Regions from separate parts of the Paenibacillus sp. JMULE4 genome, predicted to be linked through region 1. Evidence: riboswitches for the same ligand, from Rfam matches in the RefSeq annotation. Region 1 holds a riboswitch; each other region holds the start of a gene.
What was found. A riboswitch is a leader RNA that binds a small molecule or an ion and turns the genes downstream of it on or off. The one in region 1 is predicted to bind cyclic di-GMP.
Positions count from the first base shown of each region.

Region 2: another riboswitch for cyclic di-GMP. It lies ahead of EXW96_RS07835 (response regulator); the one in region 1 lies ahead of EXW96_RS14915 (hypothetical protein).
Region 3: another riboswitch for cyclic di-GMP. It lies ahead of EXW96_RS16210 (response regulator); the one in region 1 lies ahead of EXW96_RS14915 (hypothetical protein).
Region 4: another riboswitch for cyclic di-GMP. It lies ahead of EXW96_RS07620 (sigma-70 family RNA polymerase sigma factor); the one in region 1 lies ahead of EXW96_RS14915 (hypothetical protein).

Region 1 is NZ_SGWF01000014.1:419,936-422,135, reverse strand. It holds gene EXW96_RS14925 (hypothetical protein) at 1-243, shown strand, start outside; gene EXW96_RS14920 (YuzB family protein) at 295-516, shown strand; cyclic di-GMP riboswitch class I at 817-908, shown strand; gene EXW96_RS14915 (hypothetical protein) at 990-1,289, shown strand; gene EXW96_RS14910 (THUMP domain-containing class I SAM-dependent RNA methyltransferase) at 1,459-2,200, opposite strand, start outside.
Region 2 is NZ_SGWF01000011.1:542,864-545,063, forward strand. It holds gene EXW96_RS07830 (aldo/keto reductase) at 1-829, shown strand, start outside; cyclic di-GMP riboswitch class I at 1,072-1,154, shown strand; gene EXW96_RS07835 (response regulator) at 1,342-1,704, shown strand; gene EXW96_RS07840 (metal-dependent hydrolase) at 1,928-2,200, shown strand, end outside.
Region 3 is NZ_SGWF01000015.1:19,363-21,562, reverse strand. It holds gene EXW96_RS16215 (urease accessory protein UreH domain-containing protein) at 1-627, shown strand, start outside; cyclic di-GMP riboswitch class I at 876-961, shown strand; gene EXW96_RS16210 (response regulator) at 1,054-1,767, shown strand; gene EXW96_RS16205 (hypothetical protein) at 2,007-2,200, shown strand, end outside.
Region 4 is NZ_SGWF01000011.1:499,045-501,244, reverse strand. It holds gene EXW96_RS07625 (hypothetical protein) at 1-331, shown strand, start outside; gene EXW96_RS07620 (sigma-70 family RNA polymerase sigma factor) at 431-1,033, opposite strand; cyclic di-GMP riboswitch class I at 1,207-1,289, opposite strand; gene EXW96_RS07615 (hypothetical protein) at 1,519-1,719, shown strand; gene EXW96_RS07610 (hypothetical protein) at 1,831-2,200, opposite strand, start outside.

The DNA of each region.
Region 1 (2,200 bases):
GAAGACAAAGAATTGAAGCTCCGCGTATACGTGACGCATTCGCACGGAGATCATGCGCATTACGGTATGAAATTGGACAAGCCTACGGAAAACGATGTCGTCGTCTCGACCGACAAAGGCATCGATGTGATTCTTCAGAAGGACGAGCCGTTTTTGGACGGTATTCGCATCGATTACTTCTATGTGCCTGAGGAAGGCTTTTCGGTGACCAATCCGGGCAAAGGCAACCACGGCGACCACTGATTGTTTAGCGGGTTCCGCAATGGGTTAATGCAATAGAAAGGAAGCCCCCGTATGGCCAACGATATACGTATTTGCGATAAATGCAAGCATATGAGATTAAAAACGGCTTTGCCCAAGCTGCAGAAGCTGGCCCCCGACGCAGAAATCAAGGTGGGGTGCAAATCGTACTGCGGGCCCTGTTCGCGCTTTGCCTTCATCTTCGTCAATGGCCGGTACGTTACCGGCAAGACGGAGGACGAAGCGATCGAAAAGGCCAGTAAATATGTGAAGTGACTTCATAGCGGATACCTACGCGCTTATGTTCAGGTCAGGTCCTGACCGCAGGTTGCTGCGGGTTTATAAGCGTTTCGGAGTCCGCTTTTTTCTTTATCATCCGTCTTTTTAAGGAGTTAAGTACCTCATCATTTTGGCCCGTATCGTTCCTTATAGGAGAAATTGGGCTGTTATATATTGAAAATAGTTCCAAAGACTCAATGTATTTGGTGAAAATAGGAATTTTGAATTATGTATCTCTTAGGTCTTATCTTTTATTCTTAAGGAAATGAAGTTCATTTGAAGACATTATTCGAGCAAACTCGATAAAGGCAAACCAGGCGAAAGCCTGGGCACGCAAAGCTATAGGGGCTAAAGCGCTGATTCCGGCGCCAAGCCAGCCAGTTGCCGAAGGTAAGGAGCGACGCATCCATTTGCTACTCCTGTACCCGTAGGTTGAGAGTCTCTTTGTTTTGAAAAAGGAGTGGAAACGGATGCAGGGTCAGGATCGGAGCATCATGTCAAGAAAAGGCTTTTACACGAAAGTAGGGAATGATTTCGTAGGCGTGTTTTTGTCGAACGAAGGTCCGAAAATGTTCATTAACCGTGAGGTTTACGAACTGATGGCGCCGTGCTGGGACGTCGAAATGGTTAAGGGGCGCAGCCATCAGATCGTGAATTTTTACTGGCGCGGCGAAGTCAAGCTGTCCGTAAGATGCGAAGCGGATAATGACATATTCATGCCGCTATTCGATTATTTGAGCTGCAGGGAGTCTCTGGTTCGTCACGCCTGATTGCCGGAATAGAAGAATAACCGATATCGCAAAAAGAACCGCGGACAAGGCGAGGTGCCTTTGAAGCGGTTCTTTTTGCATGCTTATATGTCCGGGCTGCTTCAGCATAAACATGGAAAGATGAAGAAGCGGTGCTTAAGACGATCACAGTACGGCAAGGTCCCGAATGTTATTGTTCGGAAGGAGCCGCCGCCTTGTTGCTGCGCCAACCGTATAAACCGCCGGGGGCGAAATATTGGTAAAGACTGCATTCGATGCGGCCGTTGAACAGCTTGCGTTTCTTGTCGGTTTTACGGCCCATATGATGCTCAAGCTGTTTGTTCGGGCTAAGGATGAAGGCGGACCATGTAGGCAGCTGCCCGTATAAATGGCTGAACTGGCGAATAGCCCGTTCCGCTTCACCGTGGTCGCCCAGACGTTCGCCATACGGCGGATTCGTAATGATACATCCGTAATCTCCCCGCGGCATGACCTTGGCAACCGGGAGCACCTGCAGGGTCAGCTCCTTTGCCAGGCCGGCCGCCTTCGCGGCGGCCAAAGCGACATCGATCGCTTTCCGGTCGATATCGGAGCCCGTAATCTGGAGCGGGATGTCATCCTTTACAAGATCGTAAGCTTCTTCGCGGGCTTGAGACCATAATTCATTAGGAATGAGCGGCCACTTCTCGGCGTTGAAGCTGCGTCTTAAGCCCGGGGCCAAATTCCATCCGATCATTGCGGCTTCGATGGGTATCGTGCCCGACCCGCAGAAGGGGTCATAGAGCGGGCGTTCGGCCTGCCACCGGCTCAGCAGCACCAAGGCTGCGGCCATGGTTTCTTTCAGCGGGGCTTCCGTGACCAGCTTGCGGTAGCCGCGCTTGTGAAGTCCGGGGCCGGTTGTGTCCAGCGTCAATGTAGCGATGTCGTTGAGC
Region 2 (2,200 bases), on a different contig from region 1:
TGTGTATAATAAAGGGCTTGCAGAAGAAATATTGGGCAAGTGCATTGCCGGAATCCGCAATGATGTCATTCTTACCAGCAAAGTTCACGGGAAGACCGGAGAGGGCATCAATGACCGGGGCTTATCACGCAGGCACATCATGCTTGCGGTAGAGGAAAGCTTGAAGCGGCTCGGAACGGACCGGATCGAATTGTATTTCGTTCACGCTTTCGATTCGGAAGCGGATATGGAAGAGATTTTGCGGGCTATGGACGATCTTCAGCGGCAGGGAAAAATACTGCATCCGGCAGTCAGCAACTGGGCGGCTTGGCAGATCGCGAAGGCGCTTGGGATTTCAGCCAGGGAAAGCCTTGCCCGGTTTGAATGCATTCAACCGATGTACAACCTGGTGAAACGTCAGGCGGAGGTCGAAATTTTACCGATGGCTCAATCCGAGCGGATGGGCGTCATCTCCTACAGCCCTTTGGGAGGCGGACTGTTGACAGGGAAATACGGTGTCGGCCGAAAGCCTGAACTGGGGCGGCTCGTTGAGCAGGCGAATTACAAGCTTCGTTATGCCGATGCAGGCTATTACGAGACGGCGGACCGCTTCACCCGGTACGCGGATGAGCATGGCGTTCATCCGGTTTCATTAGCGGTGGCATGGGTCATGTCTCATCCCGGGATCACGGCCCCGATCATTGGCGCCCGCAATGTTGAACAGTTGGAGCCCTCGCTTGGAGCGCTGAACATAGACATGACTCCGGAGTGGAGAAAGGAGATTTCCGCACTATCTCCTGAACCCCCATTAGCGACAGACCGATCCGAGGAAGCTGCCCATTCAAGATGAAACCGGATGCTGAAGAGGGACGGGCACGTCAGAGGCGGCATAAGCAGTGAACATCCGGGATTCTCATATTGATCATGGCGCTCTATAGCTTACTGATAAAAATTGACAAAATTGTGGCAATGCCTGGAACGAACAGGTATAATTATAGATAAGAATAGAAGAGACGTTTAACCTTATTCAGGCCGAGAGTTCGCTCTTGTATTTTCACCATAGGATGCTATAATACATTTGATTATCGGTTCACTCGACTAAGGCAACCCTGGTGAAAGTCAAGGACGCAATGCTAAAGGGACTAATGTGCAAACTACGTCAGCCAGTTGCCGAAGGACCGGAGGAAATCGTCTGATACGGGCCTCCTTTACGGCAAACGGGAGGTCTTTTTTAGTGACCCGGCATCTCATCTCAAGTTTTTTCGAGTGTTACAAATCAGCTTGACTGATCACTTGCCATTATAGGACCGTGCTGCCACTTATCCTTGCGTACATACATCATACAAGTGGGGGTAATCCGGCGTGAAAAAAATTATTATCGTAGACGATTCTTTATTTATGCGTATGATTCTCAAAAATTCCCTGATCGAATTTGGGTATGAAATCGTGGCGGAGGCAAGCAACGGGCTGGAGGCCCTGACGCTTTATTCCGAGCTTAAACCGGATCTGGTTACGCTGGACATAACCATGCCGGAGATGGACGGCCTTACGGCGCTGAAGGAAATCAAGACGATGGACCCGGATGCCAAAGTCATCATGGTGTCGGCGATGGGGCAGCAGGCGCTTTTGATTCGTGCGGTTTCTATGGGGGCCATCGATTTTATCGTCAAGCCCTTCAGCAAAGACCGTGTAAGGGAGGCATTATTGAAGGCTTTTGCCGGATGAACCGGCCGGTTTTTCAAATAGGCGTTGGGTATGGGATGGAAAGTTTACGGTCCGCCTTTGAAATCGTGAAAGATGAGGGGTGGGGCTAGCGCACCCATGAACCGTCCGATGATCTTGCGGACGTTTTTCTTTTTTTGAGTTTATGGCGGGTTCTTTGTTACAATGTACATACGATGCTTGTCCTAAAGGAACCCGATTCCCATACCAAGGAGGAGTAACCATTATGGAAATTCGCTATCATGGGCATTCTTGCGTGCAACTCAGTCACGAAGGACACTCTCTGATCATTGATCCGTTTATTTCCGGCAATCCTTTGGCAGCTACCAATCCGGAGGATATCAAAGTGGAGCACATCCTGCTTACCCACGCACATCCGGACCATATTCTGGATACCGTGCCGATCGCAAAAAACAATGATGCCACCGTCGTTGCCACCTTCGAGCTGGCAACGTATATGAGCTGGCAGGGAGCGAAGACGTTTGCTATGAACATTGGC
Region 3 (2,200 bases), on a different contig from region 1:
CCTTGTCAAATGTCAGCGAACGTTGCGGCTATTACTTACTTTGGGCAGCGTCAAGCGCAAGCAAGGTTGTCGTGGCCCGAAACGTTCATGTATTTATTAGGGAAGATGATTGTATTCAGTATTTTCGGTGCTTTGTTTTGGTTTTTCGGTCAAAAGATATCCACTGACATGATCCCTTTATATTCTTTTGCAAGAAAGCTGCTTGGGCCGTTATTGATTTTAATCGGATTGTTTTTGCTTGGCTGGATTCGGCTTCCTTTTCAACTTGGGGCTCGAGTGGCAGGATTTTTTGAAAAATTGGCCGATCGAACCGGAGGAAGGAGCGGAGCCTTTCTAATGGGGATTGCATTTTCGCTAGGATTTTGTCCAACAATGTTTGTTTTGTTCTTCGGTTCGCTTATGCCTTTGGCATTGCAATCAACATATGGCGTAGTGTTGCCATCTGTTTTTGCAATCGGTACCGCAATGCCGTTTTTACTAATTGCCGGGTTTGCTGTAGGTTTCGGGTTAGATCGAGTCATTGTTAAGCGTGCCAAAAGGTGGGGGTTGTGGATACAAAAACTTGCGGGTGTGTTATTTATAGTGCTGGGCATAAGCGATACCTTGACATATTGGACTCTAATGTAAATCATGGGAGGTGCCAACGGAAAAATAATGCAGAGTGAGAGCCACGAGTAGTTGATTAGACCTATTGTGTGATCAAGAAATTTTTCGCGAACTTACAATTTGTGACGCTTCTATAGTTTATCCTGTATCATTCGATATGAAATGATATAGAATCGACAAATATCAACACATTTAAACACGTGGGACTTAGGGCGGTGCCAGAAAAATAAAAATTATGGTATTATAAGGCTATGATTTGGAAGAAATAATAGGAAAAATGGCAAACCAGATCGAAAGGCTGGGACGCAAAGCCACGGGTCTTCTGCACTATTGCAATGATCGCCGGGTTACCCTCACAAATCTCACATCTACGAAAAACTAGACACGGCCGTTTGAGGGTACGTGTCTTTTTGTCGTGATTCTAGAATGAATACGAGGTGATGATATATGGAGGAGCGTGTACGCTATGCTGCAAAAGTTGAAGAAGTCATGCGCTGGCAAGAAAGCAGGATACAAGTATTGCTGGTGGACAGCGACCCCGTATGGCAACAACGGTTGACGGCGTTGATCGATGCTGAGCCGGATATGAGTATATCTCATATTGCAACAAACAAAGAATCGGCTATTCGAGCCAGTATGCAATTGGATTTAGACGTAATGATTCATGACCCGGTGTTACATTCGTCGCAACAGGATGGATTGGATACAATTGCCGAAGTGTTGAAGATCAAATCACTGCCAATCATTATCTTGACTTCACTCTACCAGCCCGAGATCATTGTGGATGCAATGCTGGCCGGAGCGATCAATTATATTACCAAGATCAATTATGTGGATGTCGCAAGTGCCGTCAGGGAAGCGTATCAAGGGCAATCCTCCCTTCACGCCGATGTTGCATCCATCATCCGTAATGAAATTGGACTTGTTAAGCGAAGGGAATTGCATCGAATGCTGACTCCTACTGAAAAAGAAATCTTGCAGTTGATCGGTTGGGGCTATACACAACCGGTAGTTAGAGAATTGCTCGGAATCACGTCTAACACAATGAAGACGCATGTTCGCAATATCATTCGCAAATTCGACGTATCTTCCATTCGCGAAGCAGCGGAAAAAGCGAAACGTAGGGGCTTGTACGATCAACTAGATCGCATCACCTGTTAGCGATTCGTTTCCGATTCGAGCCGTTTCGCGATGGTTTGACAACCAATGATCTGTTGGTATGAGGGAAAAATCACCCTCCTCTTTCGAATGTATTATTGGTAAAATGTGGACAAATGCAGGTATCTACAGAGGAATTTTATTACCAAGTTTGTAGGAGGTGAGAATCAAAAATTGACTTAAGTTGCGAAAAATGGCATCCTTACTGCTTCCTCCACTTTACTAGAGAAGGGACGATGATAATGAAAACGGAGCGTGAACAACCTATAATCATGACGATTAACAGGCAGGCTGGCGGAACAATTTCAGGCAGCATGCACAGCAAGGAGGGAGTTGTGATGACGCTGACCCAGCACCCCGTCCCCTATGAGAAAGTAGAATTATGGCTGAAGTCTTACAAGGACTGGAAGGCGAGACTGAAGTACATGCAGTCAGA
Region 4 (2,200 bases), on a different contig from region 1:
GCAATTCAATCACGCGGTTGGTTCCAGCCTCTTTTTGCTCATCGTCCCTTTGATCACACTCGGGTTCGGCTTCATAGGAATGCATCCCATCACAGCGATCACCCTTTTGGCGGAAGCGATGAATCCCCTGGCGTTGGGAATTTCGGCCGAGCACTTGGCCATTGCTTTGGTAGGGGGCGCCGTTATGACGTTTTCCATCGGCCCTTTTAGCGGAACGCTGAATATGTTTTCCGTTATTATCCGACAAGGCACATTTCGAATCGCAGCATGGAACCTTCTATACACCTTAGGTTTTTTTCTCTTTTTGGCACTGGTTCTGCTGGTTATTTAAACGCCCGACCTCCAACGGCAAATGCCCAAAGGAGTTCCTGCTCCCTTGGGCTTGTCTTATGTCCTGTGCCCTGTCCGCCAAAGCACTGCTCCTGCAAAACTATGCATTGTTATAAAGAGCGCTTCTCAATTTCCCTTTAGCCCTTTTCAACGCATTATCGATAGATTTATTACCCACGCCATGCAAGTCAGCTATTTCTTTATAGACCAAACCATCCAGCAAACCCAAAACCGCTGCCCTCTCCAAATGCGTTAAATGCGTTTTTATCAAGTCGAACAACTCATTATTCCTTGCCTTATTCATAAATATTTCTTCCGCCGATGGCGTGAAATGGGGGATGAGTTCATAACGGCTGGTCCTTTCTTGATCGCAGAAAGGACTTTCATCCAACGACACGCTTTGATTTAAAATCTGCTGTTTTTTTCTTAAGGCTGCTTTTACGGCGTTGATGATATAATGCTTGATATGCATCTTCGCGAAACCCGAAAACGCCATTCCTTTGGCGGGGTTATACCTTTTACAAGCGATAAATAACCCGATACATCCGGCTTGATTCATATCTCCCCGCATGAGACCTGGAGCATAATACTTCTTGCTGCAATAATAAATCATCGGAAGATAACGACTTAGCAGAGAGTTGAATGCGCTCTGGTCGCCTTGAATTACACAAGCGGCCAACTCGGCATCCGTGAATTCATCCATAATTGAAGTCATCCTCCTGTTCTTTTGTTGATTTTATTTGCAACCGGATATCATGATCATTGGACGAACCGCCGGAGAGAAGAGAGATTTTCTCTAGCGCTTACGAGGTCGTCCTTTTGGTCTTGAATGTCGGAAATGGATAAAAAAGGACCCCAAAGGGTCCTGTGCTACCCATTGGCAACCCGGCTGTCATAGCTTATGCCTTAGACCCGTGGCTTTGCGTCCTTATCTTTCGATAAGTATGCCTTTATCAATGTCAATATATGAAAACATCTTTCCCGAATAAAAACCGGATAGGGAATTAATACCATGTCCAAAGTAACATGTTATCAAAATAATTGTCAATAAAAACAAATTATCTTTTTAAAATTATACAAATTTCTTATCCGTCATTTGTCCGGCAACAATTAAATAAGACAAGTTGACGGATCTCATTGCCTTATGTAATATAATCGTAATTAAAACAACCCGGGGAGAACCATGACATGGATCAACACATTGAATTGTTAATTGACTTATTCGACAAATATACGGACGAGCAAATCGCCGATTTATCCGACTTTTCTTATGAAGGCCGGAGCATGACCCGGGAGGAGACTCTGGTTGTCGTTTCTACCTTTCGGGCCTCACGCATCGCAAGAGGATATATCAATGGCGGCCGCACAAGACAAAATCAATCCGGCTAGTTTTAATAAACCGGCAAAGGCTGTTCGCAGCTCGTGTCGGTTTATTTTTTAGCATAAAAATGTCAGCTTAGTCAGCAAAAAAAAACTACGGCGGCATGAATAACATACATGTTATTTGAGCCATTGGTTTTCTAAATTTTTAAGATAATTTTGTGGATCGCGTTTAAACCGTTTGCGCATAACACTATCGCTCAACCGGTTATTCCATTTTTCTTTCTGTTTCTTGTAGCTTGTGTAGTCGACCATCCTTAAACGGGCGATTAGGTTTTCCTGTTTAAGTCCATCATCAACGAGCACAACCATCTCACCATTCCGTAAGATGTATTCGTTCCAGTTGCGTAGCCCGGTCATCCGACGGTGTCGTGTCTTCGTAGCTCGGAAGAAGCGTTCCAGATCGTTGTTCGTTCTTGGCACATGATAATGATCGTAGCAAGTGAAGAGTCCCTTCCAGAATCCCTTGCTGTAACTAAGGAGATTGTTA